Regions from separate parts of the Priestia sp. P1_B12_1 genome, predicted to be linked through region 1. Evidence: predicted binding sites of a transcription regulator. Region 1 holds the regulator's gene; the other holds the start of a gene.

Region 1 (10,408 bases):
AAATTCATTCCGTAAATACCGGAAAGAACCGTATAAATCGTTAAAATTAATAATAAGTAATTGTGACGTTTGGCTGCGATTTTCTCTTGATTTTGGTACAAAGTACCAAGGGTTTCTTTGACTTCTTGATAAAGAGAATTGATATGAAAGATTTTTTTAAAGAGCTCAGAAAACTCTTGACCTTCTGTGCGAGAGCTAATTTCTAAAAATAAATATTTACCTGAAAACACGGTAATAGAGCGGATTAGTCGTTCAATGCCCTCTGAATTTTTATGAAACGTGAGCTGCGAATATTCATAAGATAATTTTAGCAACACGATTTTATAGAAAAAATGTAAAAATAAATTATAGTAATGCTGGCCAAATAGATGATTCATCAAAAGCTGATCCGTTTTAGAGTCTGTCGATTTAGAAATACACGAAAACACATGGTCTGTTATGACGTAATAGGTTTCAGGAGCCCACCTTTCATACACGTGTTTAGTATTATACGTTTTAATATACTCATGATTGTGTGCAGAAATAAACGCTTTCCCGTCAGGCGTATAGCTATTTAGCTGCCCAGTACGAAATAAAGTTGTGGAATTAATTTCTTGCTCTTGATTTACCGTTACATAACTTAACACAAACATCCGTTCATCGATAAAATAAGGAAGGCTCCCAACGTGCTGTTCACGCGTGGCTTCTTTCTTGATGTGTTCGTTCAAAAATGGCGCAAGCTGTGAAAAAATATAATCTTGCACTTTGCTATAGCGATGATGTTCATAGGTAATGGTGGATCCATGCTCTTCAGCAAGCTTCGGTTCTAGTACACGAAAATGATTCATGAATTCTAAAATATCATCATAGGTGTAATGATTATGGCTCATCTCAGTGCGAATGGTCATGACGCCAATTTCAAAAGGACATAAAAAAACATCCACAGACAGCACGTTGCTAGACACGGTGGTGGAGGAAGTGTGTAACGTAATAGTATGGTCTATTTTTTTGGAAAATCGAAGCAACCCTTCTTTTTCGCACGAGTCAGGGAATAGAATGCATTCAATGTAAGGAAGAAAATATTGATCCAGGCTATCATGAGATACGTAATACTGTTCTCCGTAGTATTCTTTTTCTAAATGTTTTTTTTGAATGGAAAAAAATTCGAACAAATTTTCTTTTAGTGCATGAACAAGCTGCTCTTTATTTTTTCGGTCAAAGGAAAAAGGAAAAAGAAACATGTTCATTGCTTTGGTAGGTACGATGGTTTGAAATGGTTCTGTTTTCCTTGGTGTATTGGTCATAAACTACATCCTTCTTATGGTCGGTTGTATTTCCTTGTAAGAGTCGAGGAAATGCAGATAGAAAGTAAAAGGTGAAACAAGCTTTACAAAAACCGTTCTACCTGCCTGCGGTGATTCAACGTATCATTTATAATATGCCAATTTTTTTAGAAAACAAACGTAAAAAAACCAACTAACATCATGATTAGTTGGTTTTACATACAGTGTCTGATTAGTGAATCGTGCGATATACACCAGTTACTTTTCCTAAAATCGTTACGTGGCGAAGAATAATAGGCGCCATCGTTGAATTTTCAGGCTGTAAACGAACGAAATTTTCTTCTTTAAAGAAACGTTTTACCGTTGCTTCGTTGTCCTCGGTCATAGCGACCACAATATCTCCATTATTAGCTGTTTGCTGCTGACGTACGATTACCATATCGCCATCTAGAATACCTGCTTCAATCATACTTTCTCCCATAATTTCAAGCATAAATACATGATCATCTGGAGAAACGAATTTATCTGGAAGAGGGAAATATTCTTCCACATTTTCAACGGCTGTTATAGGAAGACCCGCTGTTACTTTACCGATAACAGGAACATTAATGACATTGCTTTTAGGGATGTTTACTTCATCTAGTTGAAGAACTTCGATTGCTCTTGGTTTTGTTGGATCTCTGCGAATTAACCCTTTGCTTTCTAAACGAGCTAAATGCCCGTGTACAGTGGAGCTAGAGGCTAATCCTACCGCTTCCCCAATCTCGCGAACAGAAGGCGGATAACCTTTTAATTTTACTTCGTGCTTAATAAAATCTAGTATGTCTTGTTGACGTTTTGATAGCTTCATATTTTTCACCTCGATTTTAGCTATTCTTTAGGTGAATTATACCACGTGATGTGTCAATATACAAACATAAGTTCGAAGAATTCCATTGACAGAAACAAATGTTCTCAATAAAATAAGAACATATATTCTGATAGGGGGATCATAATATGCAACAATTCTTACATTCTATGAAACATTACGCTATTTTTTTTGCAGCAATCGCTGCACTTACATATGTATTGACGCTGGTTTTAGGAGCGGATAAAGTAGATTTAGACAAATATTCAACGGTTACTATTACAAAAGGAGATACGCTTTGGGACTTGTCCAACAAGTATCATAATCACCACCATTTGACCACCAATGAATTTGTTAAATGGGTTGAAGACGTCAATGATTTAAACTCAGACACTGCCCAGTCTTTATCTCCTGGAGATAAATTATATATTCCTGTTTTAAAACAAGAGTTACATAATCAAGTGGCAATTGAACAGTAGTGTGTAACGGCCGTTCCTGAATATTGTTAGAAGCCGAAAAGGTCGTGATAAAAGTGGACGCCATTATTTATTGCCGTGTCAGTACGGATAAAAAAACCCAAGAAACATCTTTACAGCGCCAGCAAGAAGAATTAAAAAAGCTTGCTGGTCTTCACCATCTAGACGTAAAAAAAGTCGTGATGGAAAAAGCAAGCGGATATGACGTAGACAGAGAGGGTATTTTGGATGTTCTTCATACAATGAAAGAAGAGAAGATCTCTGTGCTGCTTATTCAAGACGAAACACGATTAGGCAGAGGAAATGCCCGAATTGCGCTGCTTCATGCTTTTCATAAAGAAAATGCTACCATCTATACGATTAGTCATCAAGGTCAGCTTCAGCTTTCAGAATCTGATTCAATGGTGTTAGATATTATTAGCTTAGTGGAAGAGCATCAGCGGAAATTACATAATGCTAAAATTAGAAGAGGAATGAAAAGAGCCGTAGAAAACGGTTATCGTCCGCAGAAAAATTTAAAAAATCAAGGAGTTAACTCGGGAAGGGAAAAAAAAGAAGCGCCTATTGAAGAAATTGTCCGCCTTCGTCATAACGGCTTAACCTTTGCTGAAATTTCAGTTACGCTAAAGGGTTTTGGCTATAATATTTCAAAAGCGACGGTACATCGCCGCTATCAAGAGTACCAAGAGAGTGCTCAATCTCTTGATAAAACGAAAGAGATTTAGTAAGATGACTACATGTTGCCGAAGCGGTTCGGTAATTTTAATTATTGATTATAAGGAGATAGGTTTTATATGCTATCAAAAGATAAACTTGCTCGTATTAATGCTCTTTCAAAAAAGGCAAAGGCTGAAGGTCTGACAGAATCTGAAGCGAAAGAACAGCAAGAGCTACGTCAGGAATATTTAAAAGTTTTCCGACAATCTATGACAAATCACCTTCATACGATTAAAGTTGTGGACGAAGAAGGTAAAGATGTTACGCCTAAGAAGTTAAAAGAGAGTAAAAAGAAGCGTCTTCACTAAGACGTTCTAGTAAAACTAGAGGGAGTGTTCCCTCTAGTTTTTTGTATATTTTTAATAAGGGGCACAAAAACTGTAAAAGTGGAAATTTTTTTGGTTCAAGTATTGTACAAATAAGCAAATCATTAGTATGATAACATATGTACATAGTTTTGAAAGGAATGAAGAGTATGACACAACGTATTGAAGATCTTTCGATTGCAACAATTCGTACTTTATCAATCGATGCGATTGAAAAAGCAAATTCAGGTCACCCAGGTATGCCAATGGGAGCTGCTCCAATGGCATATACATTGTGGACAAAATTCATGAACATCAATCCAAAGAATCCAAACTGGTTCAACCGTGACCGCTTTGTATTATCAGCAGGACACGGATCGGCACTATTATACAGCTTGCTTCATTTAGCTGGATATGACTTATCAATTGAAGACCTTAAAAACTTCCGTCAATGGGGAAGTAAAACACCAGGTCATCCAGAGTTCGGTCATACAGCAGGTGTTGATGCAACAACTGGTCCACTAGGACAAGGTATTGCAATGGCTGTTGGTAAAGCAATGGCAGAACGTCATTTAGCTGAAACATACAACAAAGAAGGTTTAGAAATTGTAGACCACTTTACGTATGGTATCTGTGGTGACGGAGACTTAATGGAAGGTGTATCTGCTGAAGCAGCTTCATTAGCGGCACACTTAAAATTAGGACGTTTAGTTGTTTTATACGATTCAAATGATATTTCTTTAGACGGAGATTTAGATCGCTCGTTCTCTGAGAACGTAGAAGATCGTTTCAAAGCTTACGGATGGCAAGTAATCCGCGTTGAAGACGGCAATGACTTGACAGCGATTGCAAACGCAATTGAAGAAGCAAAAGGCGATTTAACACGCCCAACGCTAATTGAAGTAAAAACAACAATCGGATTTGGTTCTCCAAACCACGCGGGTACTTCTGGCGTGCACGGTTCTCCATTAGGTTCCGATGAAACAAAATTAACAAAAGAAGCTTATGCATGGACATTTGAAGAAGATTTCTATGTGCCAGAAGAAGTGTATGCTCACTTCAAAGCTACAATTGCTGAAGATGGCCAAAAGAAAGAAAACGAATGGAACGATGTATTTGCACAGTATAAAGAAAAATATCCTGAACTAGGTCGTCAATTTGAACTAGCAGTAGAAGGAAAGTTACCGGAAGGCTGGGAAGAAACGCTTCCAGCATACGAAACGGGTTCAAGCTTAGCTAGCCGTGCTTCTTCTGGAGAAGTATTAAACGCAGTAGCACAAGCTGTACCTCAATTCTTCGGCGGTTCAGCTGACTTAGCTGGCTCAAATAAAACAATGATTAAAGGTTCAGAAGACTTCACTGCAGCTGATTACAGCGGACGTAATATCTGGTTCGGTGTACGTGAATTTGCAATGGGAGCTGCATTAAACGGTATGGCTCTACACGGCGGTGTAAAAGTATTTGGAGGAACATTCTTTGTATTCTCTGATTATCTTCGCCCAGCAATTCGCTTAGCAGCTTTAATGAAGCTTCCTGTAACATATGTATTCACACATGATAGTATCGCAGTTGGAGAAGACGGCCCAACACATGAGCCAATTGAACAATTGCCATCACTTCGTGCAATGCCAGGTCTTTCAGTGGTTCGTCCTGCAGATGCAAATGAAACAGCTGCTGCATGGCGCTTAGCATTAGAGTCAACTGACCGCCCAACGGCGCTTGTATTGACTCGTCAAAACTTGCCAACGCTTGAAGGTACAAAAGAAAATGCATACGAAGGCGTGTCTAAAGGTGCGTACGTTGTATCTAAAGCTGGTAAAGACCAAGCGGATGCATTAATACTTGCAACAGGCTCTGAAGTAAGCCTAGCAGTAGAAGCACAAAAAGCATTAGCTGCAGAAGGCATTGACGTATCTGTAGTAAGTATGCCTGCATGGGATCGTTTCGAAGAGCAATCTGCTGAGTACAAAGAAAGTGTTATCCCTAAATCAGTGAAAAAACGTTTAGGTATTGAAATGGCTTCTACACTTGGCTGGGAACGCTATGTTGGAGACGAGGGACAAGTTCTTGGTATTAATCACTTCGGTGCATCTGCTCCTGGTGAAACAATCATGAAAGAATTTGGTTTTACAGTTGAAAATGTAGTAGCAAAAGTGAAAAGCTTGCTTAATGCATAATTCTTTTTCATAAGAAAGAGCAGACTCCTGTGGTCTGCTCTTTTTTTTCGACAAAAAAACAAAGGAATTTTTTCATCGATAGACAAGCATTGCGTACACCATTCGGTATAATGGTACAAAAAAGAACGAGCCGAAAGGGAGGATGAATCGTGAGAACGTATGAAGTATATTTAATGGAGGAAGAAGTTGCATCATCCTATTTTCGAAGAGAAAAGCTCATTTATCAGCTGCTGATTGAATATAGAATGAAACGTCACTTGCAGGAAACGCACTTACAAAAACAAGTTCATTACATTACTCGCCAACTGCCCATTTCATTTATTCAACGAGAATTGCTTCAGGCGTTTTCTCATTATCCTCATTTTTTTACTCATCAAGAGACGTTTGTGCTGGAATATCCTCATAAAAAAAGTCGAGCATCTATAAAATTAACGAATCGCTGTATAACAATTGAAGGAGATGGCAATGTTGATGCTGAGACAGCTTTTTTTGAAGTATTACGCAAGCTAGATCCTTGTTTTTTAGCAGTGAATTATGGAACGGATGAATACGGCTGGCTGAGGCCTGTGAAAACAAGAAAATTTGTGTAATTATTTAAGGAAATTGGAACGGAAATATTGTATAATAGCGTATGGTCTAGTACACTGTAAGTTAGACAACACGAAGGAGGAAGTAATACCATGGGAATGTATATTCTAGTTGGTGTTCTAGCATTAATTGTTGGGATAGCGCTAGGATTTTTCATTGCTCGTAAATATATGATGAGCTATCTGAAGAAAAATCCACCAATTAATGAACAAATGTTAAAAATGATGATGATGCAAATGGGCATGAAACCATCGCAGAAAAAAATTAACCAAATGATGAAAGCAATGAACGGCCAAATTAAATAATGGTTAATTGGACAGACACTCTCTATTCAGAAGGGTGTCTTTTGTTTTAAGATAGAGATAAGAAAATGGTTGTGGGGCTAGGGGGATACGATGAAAATTTTTCGAGAGTTATGGTGGTTTTTCAAACAGGAAAAAAAGTCTTACATAACGGGGGTAGCGCTGCTCATTATTGTCGCAGCATTAGAACTTCTCCCGCCTAAAATTATTGGTTTAACGGTAGATGGCATTAAAGAAGGGACGCTGAATGGAAAGCGCTTAATGCAGATGGTTGGCATTTTGCTAGGAGCTGCTGTTGTGGCCTATTTCACAAGATACATATGGCGTATTATGATATTTGGTTCATCTGTTAAACTAGCCAAGCAGCTGAGAAATACCCTCTACACTCATTTTACCAAGATGAATCAGGCCTTTTATCAAAGGCGGCGAATTGGGGATTTGATGGCCCATGCAACAAACGATATTCAAGCTATTCAACAAACTGCAGGTTCGGGCGTTTTGACACTCGTGGATTCCATTGTCACAGGAGGGCTTGTTCTATGCACAATGGCCCTCACAATCAGCTGGAAATTAACGCTTATTTGCCTTATTCCTATGCCGCTTATGGCCGTTTTAACAAGTTACTATGGTACATTGCTTCATGCGCGGTTTCATCACGCACAAGCAGCATTTTCTACTTTAAATGATAAGGTTCAAGAAAGCATTAGCGGGATTAAAGTCATTAAGACGTTTGGGGAAGAAGCAGCTGATGTCGAAGAATTTCGCATCAAGTCTGCAGATGTTGTCCAAAAGAACATGAAAGTAGCCCGAATAGATGCATTGTTTGATCCGACCATTTCGATTATTGTAGCACTTTCTTTTTTACTTGCTCTTATTTTTGGCAGCAAGATGGTTATTAGTGAAGAGTTAACACTGGGGCAGCTTGTTACCTTTACAACTTATTTAGGCCTTCTTATTTGGCCGATGCTCGCGTTTGGCTGGCTATTTAACATTATGGAACGTGGAAGAGCATCATATGACAGGGTATTTTCTTTATTAAAAGAAGAAAATTCGATTGAAGAAGCAGCATATCCTAGTGTTGAAATGCCAACAGGAAATATTGAAGCTGTTATTCATAGGTTTTCGTATGGTAAAGAAGACGAATATACGTTAAACGAAATTTATTTTACACTTTCTCGCGGTCAAACGTTAGGTATTGTCGGAAAGACGGGTGCTGGGAAAACCACGCTTTTAAAGCTGCTGCTTCGTGAATTTGATGTAAGAGACGGAGCTGTTTTATGGGGAGGAAAAGATATTAAAGACTATGCTTTTGATTCATTGTACAAAAGCCTTGGATATGTTCCTCAAGATCACTTTTTGTTTTCAACAACAGTTGCTGATAATATCGCTTTTGGAAAAAGAGAAGCAAGCAAGCAAGAGATTGAAGAAGCGGCTAAAGTTGCCAATGTACATAGAGACATCCTTGATTTTACAGATGGCTATCAAACAATAGTAGGCGAAAAAGGCGTTTCGTTATCGGGTGGACAAAAACAGCGTATCTCGATTGCAAGAGCTCTTCTATTAGATCCTGAGCTTTTAATTTTAGACGACTCGCTATCAGCGGTAGATGGAAAAACGGAAGCGAGTATTTTACAAGCGCTGAAGCAGAAACGTCAAAATCGAACAACGATTATTACAGCGCATCGGCTGAGCTCGGTTACTCATGCAGACCTGATTCTTGTACTTGATAAAGGGAAAATTATTCAGCGAGGAACTCATGAGGAACTGCTTAGCGTGAGCGGCTGGTACCAGGATATGTACGATAGACAGCAGCTTGAGCGTGCGGTAGAAGAAGGAGAGACGAAAAATGAAAATTGAGCATTCTTCGGTACATAAACGTCTGTTTCGCTATACAATTCCGCATAAAAAATCATTTTTTTTAGCGTTCACACTATTATTAATTGCTACGGCTGCGGATTTATTAGGGCCCATTTTGATTAAAATTTTCATTGACGATTATTTAACTCCTAAGTATTTGCCTCTTCAGCCTCTTGTGTGGCTTGCAAGCAGTTATTTGCTTTTACAGCTTTTAAAAATTGTCGTTCAATACTTTCAGCTTCTGCAGTTCCAAAAAATTGCGCTTCAAATTATTCAGCAGATTCGAATTGACGTTTTTTCTCATGTTCATCGCCTGGCTCTTCGCTTTTTTGACAACACGCCAACAGGAAGCCTGGTATCTCGAATTACAAATGACACGGAAGCCATGAAAGAAATGTTTGTGGAAGTCATCGCGGTTTTTATTCAAAATGGGGTGTTTTTGGTCGGTATTTTTATAGCCATGTTTATGCTAGATGTGAAACTGGCTTTTTATTGTTTAGTTCTTCTCCCGTTCATTTGGGGACTTATGAAGCTTTATCAGCATTTCAGCGCTATTTACTACGGACAGCTTCGAGAGAAACTAAGCCAGTTAAATGCCAAGCTTCATGAGTCTTTGCAAGGCATGTCTATTATTCAGTTATTTCGTCAAGAAAAGCGGCTGCGCTCGGAGTTTGAAGAAATCAATGATGAACATTACAAAGCGGGGATGCGCAATATTAAGTTGGATGGTTTGCTGCTAAGGCCGGCAGTCGAAATTCTTTACATTTTAGCCGTTATTCTTGTGCTCAGTTATTTTGGTATTTCCGTAGCTGACAGTCCTGTTAAAATTGGTGTTCTTTACGCGTTTATCAACTATTTGGATCGTTTTTTTGAGCCTGTTAATGAAATGATGCAGCGTCTTTCTATGTATCAGCAAGCGATGGTATCAGCCTCTCGGGTATTTGACTTGATGGATGAAAAAGAAAAAAATCCAGTCATGACAGGAGAACAAAAGCAGGGGGTACAAAAAGGAACGGTAGAATTCAGAAACGTAACGTTTTCCTATGATGGTGTTCGAGATGTACTTTCTGATATATCGTTTACGGTAAATGAAGGAGAAACAGTGGCTTTAGTAGGCCATACGGGAAGCGGGAAAAGCTCCATCATTAATTTATTAATGCGTTTTTATGAGCAGCAAAAAGGAGACATTTTGATCGATAATAAACCGCTATCGTCTTTTTCAAATAAACAGCTTCGAGATAAGGTAGGGCTGGTGCTTCAAGATGCCTTTTTATTTGCAGATACCGTAAAACGAAATATTACGCTGCACGAAGACCATTTTTCTGATGAACAAGTAAAAGCAGCGGCGGAATTTGTGCAAGCTCATGCATTTATCGAAGCTCTTCCTAATAAGTATAATGAAGTGCTAGTCGAAAGAGGTTCCACTTTATCAAGCGGCCAGCGTCAGCTCTTAGCATTTGCAAGAACGGTCATCCGGAATCCTAAAATCCTTATTCTTGATGAAGCAACAGCACACATTGATACAGAAACAGAAGAAGCGATTCAAGAAGTGTTAAGAGATATGGGAAAAGGCCGTACAACAATTGCGATTGCCCATCGTTTATCCACTATTCAACACGCCGACTGTATTTTAGTACTGCATAAAGGAAAAATCGTCGAAAAAGGCACACATACTGAACTGCTAAACAAAGGCGGTTTGTACTATAATATGTATCAGCTTCAGCACAGTGAAAAAGAGGAGAATTTCAGCAAAGAAACAGGAGTAAAAGAGACTTATACAGAATTGATAGAGTGAAGGCAAAAAAAGAAACAACCTTCATGGAGAGGTTGTTTCTGTCGTTTGAGCAGGGAATTCATTGTAAACGTTTAATAAATGA
Region 2 (10,408 bases), on a different contig from region 1:
AATTTTAGATGAAATTGGATTTTTCGAGTGGGCAGCTTTACATATGGCGCGTACTGCAGGAGGCAATGGCGTTCGCATGTTCGTTTATGTATCCCTCCTTGGAGCTGTAGTAGCAGCATTATTCGCAAACGATGGAGCAGCCTTAATTCTAACACCTATTGTACTTGCCATGGTACGAGCACTTAAATTTGAAGATAAAATGGTCTTCCCTTTTATTATCGCTAGTGGATTCATTGCAGATACAACATCGTTACCTCTTGTAGTAAGTAACTTGGTCAACATTGTATCAGCTGATTTCTTTGGTATTCGCTTTTCTGAATTTGCATCACGTATGATTGTGCCAGATCTGTTCTCACTTTTGGCAAGTATTGTTGTCTTATATTTGTACTTTCGTAAAAGCATCCCTAAGAAATACAATCTAGATGATTTACAGAAACCGGTTGAAGCCATTAAAGATAAGAAAATGTTCCGTTTATCAGGAATCGTTTTATTCATTTTAGTCCTTGGTTACTTTATTGGTGAGTTTTTCGATATTCCTGTTTCTATTATCGCAGGTATTATTGCGGTTTTATTCCTAGGAATAGCAAGAAAGAGTCCCGCTGTTCACACTAAAAAAGTGTTAGCAGGAGCTCCGTGGGCGATTGTTTTCTTTTCGATTGGTATGTATGTTGTTGTCTATGGATTACGTAATGTAGGGCTAACTGAAGTATTAGCAAGCCTCATCCAAGCAACCGCTGACCATGGATTGTTTGCCGCAACCATTGGCATGGGATTCATTGCAGCCATACTTTCATCGATTATGAACAACATGCCAACCGTGATGATTGATGCTTTGGCCATTGATGCAACTTCTGCAACAGGTACAATTAAAGAGGCCTTGATTTATGCAAACGTCATTGGTTCGGACTTAGGACCAAAAATTACACCTATTGGCTCTCTAGCCACTCTCTTATGGCTCCACGTTCTTTCGACAAAAGGAGTTAAGATTTCTTGGGGAACCTATTTTAAAACAGGTATTATCTTAACCATCCCAACATTGTTTATTACGCTTGTTGGTTTATATATTTGGTTATCAATTATTTCTTAACACATCATAAAGGAGATTTTACACATGTCTAAAAAAACACTTTATTTCTTATGTACAGGTAACTCTTGCCGTAGCCAAATGGCTGAAGGATGGGCAAAAAAATATCTAAATAATGATGAATGGCATGTACGCAGTGCAGGGTTAGAAGCTCATGGATTAAATCCTAACGCCGTAAAAGCAATGAAAGAAGCTGGTGTTGATATCTCAAACCAAACATCTGATGTCATTAACCCTGAAATTTTAAATAATGCGGATTTGGTCGTTACATTATGTGGCCATGCAGCAGATCACTGCCCAGTAACGCCTCCCCATGTGAAACGTGAACACTGGGGATTTGATGACCCAGCAAAAGCTGAAGGAACAGAAGAAGAAAAATGGGCGTTTTTCCAGCGTGTACGTGATGAAATTGCTGAACGTATTCAACGTTTTGCTGAAACAGGTACATAATTAATCAAGAAGCAGTCTATTTGTATAGACTGCTTTATTTCTTCCTGAAATCTGTTTTATAGTAACTAGGAATATCCGGAATGCGTTTATTAGTCTAACCAGATTTATAGATTCATATATACCCAAATTTAAAAATGTAGATGGTAATCGATTCTACTTATATAAAAAGCTACCTTTCCCCTAATTTCTATCATTTGATAAGTAAATGCTAAAGTATAAACTTACTTTTTATAAATATAAGATATTCTTTTAGCTAGTTTGTAGAAAAACTTTCGCCTTTACAATTAGATGCGTTTATTGTATGATTACACAACAGGAACATTTGTTCGACACTAAGGGTTTAGAGATGAATAAAGGAATACCAGAGCAAACTAAGACAGTTAAACACAAAATTTTCTCGCACGGAGCAAAAATATTTGAGCCAACTCTTATTCTTTATCGAAATACCTTGGCGTTTATTGTAAACGTAATAACAATCGGAGGTTTCAAATTATGAATGATAAAAAAGCAGCACTAGATATGGCTCTAAAACAAATTGAAAAACAATTCGGTACAGGATCAATTATTAAAATGGGCGAAGGCACACATACAAAAGTTGAGGCATCTAGTTCAGGCTCATTAGCTTTAGATATAGCTCTTGGAATTAATGGTTATCCCAAAGGAAGAATTATGGAAGTTTACGGGCCCGAAAGTTCAGGTAAAACAACCGTTTCCTTACACGCAATTGCAGAAGTACAAAAAAATGGAGGCCGAGCTGCCTTTATTGATGCTGAACACGCACTTGATCCAGTTTATGCAAGAAAACTAGGTGTAGATATTGATGAGTTACTGTTATCTCAACCAGATACTGGTGAACAGGCACTTGAAATTGCTGAAGCATTAGTTAGAAGTGGCGCTGTAGATATTATTGTTGTTGACTCAGTAGCTGCATTAGTTCCCCAAAAAGAAATTGAAGGAGAAATGGGAGATTCTCACGTAGGTCTACAAGCTCGTTTGATGTCTCAAGCTCTTCGTAAACTATCTGGAGCAATCAATAAGTCCAAAACCATTGCCATCTTCATCAACCAAATCAGGGAGAAAGTAGGCGTTATGTTTGGAAATCCGGAAACAACGCCAGGTGGAAGAGCACTAAAATTCTATTCTTCCGTTCGTCTTGAGGTTCGCCGTGCTGAACAACTTAAACTAGGAAATGACATAGTTGGTAACAAAACAAGAATTAAAGTAGTCAAAAATAAAATGGCGCCTCCTTTCCGCATTGCTGAAGTAGATATTATGTATGGAGAAGGTATATCAAGAGAAGGAGAAATCTTGGATATCGGTTCTGAAGTAGATATTGTTCAAAAGTCTGGATCTTGGTTTTCATATAATGAGGAGCGTTTAGGACAGGGACGAGAAAACGCTAAGATTTTCTTAAAAGAAAACCCTGAAATTAGAGAAGAAATTAGAAAAAGAATTATTGATTTCAAATATGGTGATAATATTAATAACGATAATGTTATAGATAACGATAGCGAAAACGAAAATCAATAAAGGCATAAAACACCTTTCCCACGGCTTGAACTGCACCCCATTATTAGATAAAAAAACTCTAATGATGGGGGTGTTTTTATGTCAAGGCTATTGATTTGCACCTAAATAAACACTACTCATATAGAGAACCAGCATGAATCTTCTTGCAATCCATTTGTATATTTACAATGAACGCACCTTTCTCTTTGTTTCAATGAAATAAAAAGTATAACCAGCAGATAGTGAAGTGAATAATTTTTCGGCCTTAAATAGAATCCCAGCGAGCAACTAAATAAAGAATATCTTCCAAAAAGAAATTTTCATTAAAAAAGCCTAGGTGATACGATAGTAGAACTTTCTATTTCTTTCCCCTTCCATATCCATCGATTCGCTTTATCTCTACTTTTATTTAGGTACACATTATGATTAAGTTGATTATATTTATTTGAGTAATGAAGATTGGCCAGAAGCAAATTAGATTTTACTGAAACCATAACATTATTGTTAATAGCGTTATGAGTTGCATGATATTGCATCAGTAATTGGCCACCATCCATGTTCATCGTATCATTTCCATATAAAATATTATGTTCAATAAGAGTATTTATCGTCCCTCCACGTTTTTTATCATAGCCTCCAATTGAAATTCCTGTAAAACGATTCTTATAAATCATATTCCGTATAACTTGAACATTGCTAGTTTGTTTACCATAGTGTTCACTTGCGATTTCTATTCCTAGATCGTTATGACTTGAAACGTTATGCTCAATAATAACATCTTTTCCTCCGTCTACGTAGATTCCCCCAGCGGAGTATTCATGTTTGTAAGCAGGATTTGAATAACTGCTGACGTTGTAAATATGGTTTTCACTAATGAGTCCTTCACGAGCTCGATCATATTTCTCAATAGGAGCTACTTTTTCAAAGCCAATTACGTCAATCCCAATATTATCAACGTTTCGAATTGTATTGGCATTGACGATAAAATCTTTAACATTTCCATTTAGAGTTAGTGCTTCACTAAAACCTAAGGTCAGGTTTTCAAGTAGGTTTCGCGATATTTCAATGTTTTCTAACGAACGCGGCGCTTTGGATCCATAAAAAGCTATTCCATGAGCGTTTCCATTTTTATGTGCAGTCTTAATATCGAAAATATGATTATTAATAATTCGAAGGTTCTTTCCACTTCCTTCTACTAAAATACCACATGGTGTATTTTGTTCCTTAGAAGTAGACGAATGACCTATATTCAAACCTTGAATTGTTATGTAGCTCTTATTTTTTATGCTAACTAGCCCTCCATCTGTAGAACGGCTTTTTATTTTTTCTCCACTAATAAGAGGCTTTTCACTTTTATAGTTCCTGAAGATAATAGGCTTTTGTTTAGTACCTGAACGGCTAATAATTAATTGTTCATAGTAGATACCGCCTCTGATGTAAACGGTAGTTCCGGGCTGAGCTACTTCACTTGCCTTTCTTAATGTTCTAAAAGGTTTGCTTTTAGTACCCAGGTTTTTGTCATCCCCTGTAGGAGAAACATAAATTTCATGATGTATTATAGGAGCTGCTGAAGGTTGATTAGCTGCCTCAACCCTTTGGTTTATACAGCATAGTAAAATAAGAAGAATACCAACTGCTTTTTTCATAAGATCCTCCTTAAAGTTAATGAATTTCACTTGCGAGATTTTTAAATTATACTATGGTTCTTTTCATAAGGATGTAAATAATCGCACTATATCTTATTATTTTTTAAAACTACAGCAATTTTTACATTTAAAAAGGAAAGTGCTAAAGTAATGCTAGAATGTGGAGGTTTGAGAAATGAATAAGGAACTTAAGTTACGTCCTTTGGAAAGAGAAGATTTAAAATTTGTCCATGAACTCAATAATGATGCAAACATTATGTCTTATTGGTTTGAAGAGCCTTATGAAGCTTTTGTAGAGCTACAGGACTTATATGATAAACATATTCACGATCAAGGTGAGCGTCGTTTCATCCTTGAAAAGGAGGGGGATATGCTTGGGTTAGTGGAATTAGTCGAAATTGATTATATTCATCGTAGAGCAGAGTTTCAAATTATCATCGACCCTGCGTATCAAGGTCATGGCTACGCCATGGTTGCCACAAACCTAGCAATGAATTATGCCTTTTCGGTATTGAATATGCATAAACTTTACTTAATTGTAGACAAGGAAAATGAAAAAGCAATTCATATCTATAAGAAGGTTGGTTTCTCTATTGAAGGTGAGTTAAAAGATGAATTTTTTGTTGATGGAAGCTATCATAATGCTATAAGAATGTGTATGTTTCAAAAAGAATATTTACAAACCAAAAATAAAAACTAAGGTTGAACTAGTATAAGAGTCCTGGTCACCTAAAAAAGAAGAAAGAATGAAATTGGGCTTCTAGTATAGGAGTAAAAAATCCTGAAGGAGAAACGTGCAAACCATTTAAATATGATAACATTGTAAATTATAGAAACCATAAGGATGGTATTATGAGTACATTTAATCCAACAGGATTGCTATTATTCTTAATAATTATTGGTTTAATAGGATTCCTAGCTTTTAAAGTTGTTAAAAGGTTAAAAAAGAAATAAGTAACAAGAAGGACCTGCTATCAAAACAGCAGGTTCTTTTTAATAAGAAGATACATAATACCAGTTTTTATGTACTTTTTTTATTTGTTTAAAATCCCCGTTAAAATCGCTTTTTGAAGGTTTGTTATCGTTTGGGTTATATACAAATCCCGAAAAATTGTCTAGCATCCCACGGTATGTAAAGAAAAGAATTGATTTAGCCTTTCCTTTTGTTTCTACTGCGATGTCGCCCCCACCTTTAGACAATTGAGTATACTTTTTAGGTAATTGAATAAGTGATGGACTATCAGATACATTAGGTTTAATAACACCATTTTCTATTTTAGTTGCAACCTCTTCTCTCTTATCTTGATGGATTTTAAAGTTGAGATCTAAGTTGACTTGATTGAATGGAAATGAAAACCATAATGAGATAGTAATGAGCTGAATAAGAAACGGCTGCCACTTTCTCTTTTTAAAAAGATGAATTAATGTCCATATAGTCATTATGATAAAGAAAGCATATACAAATAACCAAATAGGTAACATTAAAAATTCCGTTATAATATCAGCCAGATCCCACTGGAACAAGGACACTAAAATAACGAACAAACTACTAATTAGCGATAAAAGCAACAATCGACTGCGTTTCACACATTTTCCTCTTCCTAAAATAATTCTTTTTTACCTTAATTATATATTAAAACCCTTATAAAAGCGTATGTATAATTCATACATAATTTGTTAACACAATCACTCTTCCAGAAAACATTATAAAAAAGGACCCTTGACGAAGGATAGTTCTTCCAAGGATCCTTTTTCCGGAGTATGCAGCTTTTTATACATTGTTGACTGATCAACGTTTTCTCAGTAGGTGGATGAGAAACTAATGTATAAGAAGTGCACCTTTTATACATATGTTAATTTTTAAAAATATAGTATTTTCAGGTGAAACTGCCTCTTTTTTTTAGTAAACCTTCATAAGATATTCTGATAACATCCAAATTTAAGATGATATACAAATTTCTATTCTGCATGCTTATAAACATCCGGTCTCAGGCTTTCAAATATTGGAATGTATGTTTGTTGTTCTGTAACTTTCTGTATATCAATTTCCGCTGTTATAATCTCTTCTTGATCTTCCCCCTCTTCTACGATGTTTCCATTGGGATCAATGACCATTGAATGCCCCGCGTATGTGTTGCCGACATGATTTTCATTACTCACTTTTCCCACGCTGTTACATGCAATGACATAAACACAATTTTCTATAGCTCTTGCCCTCAATAGTGTTCTCCAATGGTCTATATTTCTGGTAGTCCATTGTGCAACGTAGAATATGACTTTTGCACCTTGAGACGTTGGGTAGCGTGTGATTTCTGGAAAACGTAAATCATAGCATATAATTTGACTGGCTTTGATATTGTTAATCTCAAAGACATCTGGGACTTCATCTCCCCCTGTTAAATAATGATGTTCATCCAACATCGGCACGAGATGTATCTTATCTTTTTGATAGAGCAGCTTACCCGTTTTTGATACAGCAAAGGCTGTATTATAAATATTTTCATTTCTTTTATTTGAAACTGAACCTGCAATGATATTCACTTGATGATTGATTGCTAAACGTTGAATAAAGGGAAAAGCTCTCTTTAAATCAATATCTGCTTTTTCTGCTACATTTTTTAAATCATAACCTGTATTCCACATTTCAGGTATCACAACAATCTCAGTATCTATATGCAGCTTTTCTTCAAATAAGGACTCAATGCGTTTTTCATTTTGCTTAACTTCACCTTCTATAATCTCTGTTTGAAATAATTGTATTTTCATTTTTCTCCCTCTTATTCATATATAAATTTATAAATAGGATATAAATCACAGTTGTATTTGACATCTTCGCCATGTGATGAAGAAATAATAGAAGGTTTAATTTCATCTATAATTCGTCCGCTATTAATATTTTCACCCATATCAACTGTAAACTTTCGAATCGGCGGATGTAAGGATTCAGCATTAGAAAAGAATAAGTCTCCAGTTAGCAGCACATTGTCATCTTTATGGTGGTATATCACATGTCCTGGTGTATGACCAGGTGTTAAATACACATCTAAAGGTAACTTTTTAATGATGTTGTTACTTAGACTTTCAACTTGATGTTCCACCCCTGTTGTTTCCTTTTCTGCCTTATTTGGATATGGTTTTTCGCCATTGATAAAAGGCGCTTCAACTTCGTGGGCGTAAATAGGAATATTTAAATTATCTCTTAAATACTTGGCGCCATTAATGTGATCTAAATGGCCATGTGTGAGTAAAATACTTTTGGGGATACCTAAAGATTTTGCTATATTTAACTGAGTATGTGCATAGTCTTTCATTCCTGTATCAATGATATGAACACTCTCACCATCTAGCACGTACCATGTATTAATTTTGACAGGAATTTCTACAACAGTTTTGTAAGTAAGTTTGTAAATATGTCTAGAAATTTGGACAAATTCCAATTGATGCACCTTCTTTTGTTTTATTTGATAATATAAGTTTAGTAAGAAAAAATAGACGTAACAAGAAGGCACAATTTTGTTACTAGCCATTGAGGTGAAAAAATGTCAGACTTTAAAAGTGATCAATACGGTCCTTGTACGTTAACTGTAAAGCGCGCTTGTCCAATTGAGTTAACGATGCATATGATGGGTGGTAAATGGAAAGGGATTATTTTATCTTTGTTATCAAAATCACCCATGTATTATAATGCAATGCGCCGTGAAATACCGGGTATTACCCAGCGTATCCTTACACTGCAGCTTAGGGATATGGAAAAAAAAGGATTGATTGAAAGAGAAGAAACAAACGATAACCCTAAAAGGGTTTTATATTATTTAACAGATCTTGGAGAAAGTTTTGTCCCAATACTAAAATCTTTAGAGAAGTGGGGCAATGTTTATATAAGTCAGCAGGAAGAGGAATTAAAAAAATTGTAATGTTTTAAATAAACTCCTTAAATATATTTTACTTCTTTTTAATGACGCCTTGTTTTTTATAATGTAAGTACTTAATTAAGTAGTATCCGCGAAACTATATTAACTTGAAAATGCAAACTCATTCAATGAGAAAAGCCTTTACCATGGCGGTAAAGGCTCTTCCTATGCTCTTCCCTAATGGGAATCTCTTGTTATCTTTATCTCTATTTTTAATTAAGGTCTATGAAAATTGACTGTTTTCTCGTCATCTCCTGTTCGTTCAAACCACCCTCTGAAAGCCCAGTTATCATAACCTCCATCGCCTTCATTAATAAATGTTCCTTCTTCAAATACCCAGACACCATAGGTAATACCATCATAATCTACGGTGTCAAAATATTGAACACCTTGTAATTGATCTGAATTATACCCTTGGCTCAAATTCATAACCACTACATTGTATTGTTGACCTGATTCAAAGAATGCTTTTTCCATTGCTCCCTTGACGAAACCACTTCGATTGTCGGCTGATTTAGCCGCATCTGCAATCGCTTGTCCTATAGCTACGGGATCAACTGTTACGTCTCCTCCAACTTCTGCAGCCTCTGCAGAGCCTGCAGAACCTCCTAAATTCGGTAGAGCTAATGGCGTCGCTAACACAGCTAAACCTACGGCAGAAGCTACAACAGCTTGTTTCGCTTTTCTCATTTGATCTCCTCCTATTTTTAGGTGATTCTTAGAACATTTACCCTTTGTTACCAAATTAAAATAAAAAAGGTATTATAATTAAGAATAGGAGATGGATAATTTTCTTCTTTTAAAGCTTTTGTCCAACCAAACCTAAGTTTATAAGTTTCTTTCTAAAAGCTCTCCTGCTTTTTCTGCCATTTCTCACGGTGAATATGGCATTTCATTTTTGAGCCACCACTCAACTACGCTGACGTACGCATTAGCAACAAATTCAGCAAGTAATAATTCATTTAGTTTTACATACAGCTTTTCTCTTTATAAATCTTTTTTGATCTTTACTCACGGGTGTTACCAATCGATTTGTTTCTTATCTCTGAAAAGCTTTTCATTGGGTTCTTCAGAGCCAATTGCTGCTAGCCATAAAATGAAAAGCAAGTAATCATGTGATCAGTTTCTTAAAACGGCATATATACGTTATGCTTATAACTTATTAAACCATTCATCATCAACAGGTTCTAGCCATTCTGTTTCTCCTGGTGTCATTGCTAAGTGCACAAACCAGCTATCCTTTGTGGCGCCATGCCAATGTTTCACATTTGGCGGGATGTTCACGACATCACCTTTTTTTATTAACTGTGCTGCTTTACCTTCTTCTTGATACCAGCCTTCTCCAGCTGTTACTAATAATACTTGTCCAACTTTATGAGAGTGCCAGTTATTACGAGATCCTGGAGCAAAAGTTACATTTCCAATAGATGTGTTAAGCGGCTTTTCGTCTGTAAATACCATTTTTAAATAGGCATCTCCACTAAAGTTGGCTTCCACTTTTTGTCCTAATGGAAAGATTATGCTATTACTTAATTTTTCATGCTTCATATTTATTCTCTCTCCTTTTAACCGATATAAATTTTTTCAGCAATATTAAAAGCAGACCATGCTTTGGGCCACCCTGCATAAAACGAAAGATGAGTAATCACTTCTACAATTTCGTCTTTGGTTACTCCGTTTTTCTTTGCTTTTTGAAGATGCGGCGTTAATTGCTCAAAGTTTCCACCCGCAATTAAGGAAGAAACTGTAATCATACTTCGATCACGCGGAGATAACTCTTTCTCTCGCGCCCATACTTCGCCAAACAA

Evidence for each region. Region 1 encodes LexA, which represses DNA repair genes until DNA is damaged. Its sites were predicted from a motif close to CGAACATATGTTCG; they were not measured.
Region 2: recA (recombinase RecA) is a predicted target of LexA. The motif match lies at 1,850-1,863, and genes of this name have one in related genera.

What each region holds. Positions count from the first base shown of each region.
Region 1 is NZ_JBFTZR010000001.1:283,466-293,873, reverse strand. It holds gene AC1D0Y_RS01595 (magnesium transporter CorA family protein) at 1-1,283, opposite strand, end outside; gene lexA (transcriptional repressor LexA) at 1,495-2,112, opposite strand; gene yneA (cell division suppressor protein YneA) at 2,259-2,588, shown strand; gene AC1D0Y_RS01580 (YneB family resolvase-like protein) at 2,642-3,310, shown strand; gene AC1D0Y_RS01575 (DUF896 domain-containing protein) at 3,380-3,610, shown strand; gene tkt (transketolase) at 3,778-5,784, shown strand; gene sirA (sporulation inhibitor of replication protein SirA) at 5,934-6,374, shown strand; gene AC1D0Y_RS01560 (YneF family protein) at 6,465-6,677, shown strand; gene AC1D0Y_RS01555 (ABC transporter transmembrane domain-containing protein) at 6,768-8,531, shown strand; gene AC1D0Y_RS01550 (ABC transporter ATP-binding protein) at 8,521-10,326, shown strand; gene AC1D0Y_RS01545 (aspartyl-phosphate phosphatase Spo0E family protein) at 10,348-10,408, opposite strand, start outside.
Region 2 is NZ_JBFTZR010000010.1:20,504-30,911, forward strand. It holds gene AC1D0Y_RS23650 (arsenic transporter) at 1-1,087, shown strand, start outside; gene arsC (arsenate reductase (thioredoxin)) at 1,112-1,534, shown strand; gene recA (recombinase RecA) at 2,027-3,064, shown strand; gene AC1D0Y_RS23665 (DUF1565 domain-containing protein) at 3,367-4,689, opposite strand; gene speG (spermidine N1-acetyltransferase) at 4,865-5,389, shown strand; gene AC1D0Y_RS23675 (hypothetical protein) at 5,683-6,276, opposite strand; gene AC1D0Y_RS23680 (carbon-nitrogen family hydrolase) at 6,649-7,455, opposite strand; gene AC1D0Y_RS23685 (MBL fold metallo-hydrolase) at 7,467-8,126, opposite strand; gene AC1D0Y_RS23690 (winged helix-turn-helix transcriptional regulator) at 8,229-8,603, shown strand; gene AC1D0Y_RS23695 (hypothetical protein) at 8,817-9,290, opposite strand; partial or broken gene AC1D0Y_RS23700 (TetR-like C-terminal domain-containing protein) at 9,474-9,551, opposite strand; gene AC1D0Y_RS23705 (cupin domain-containing protein) at 9,753-10,148, opposite strand; gene AC1D0Y_RS23710 (carboxymuconolactone decarboxylase family protein) at 10,166-10,408, opposite strand, start outside.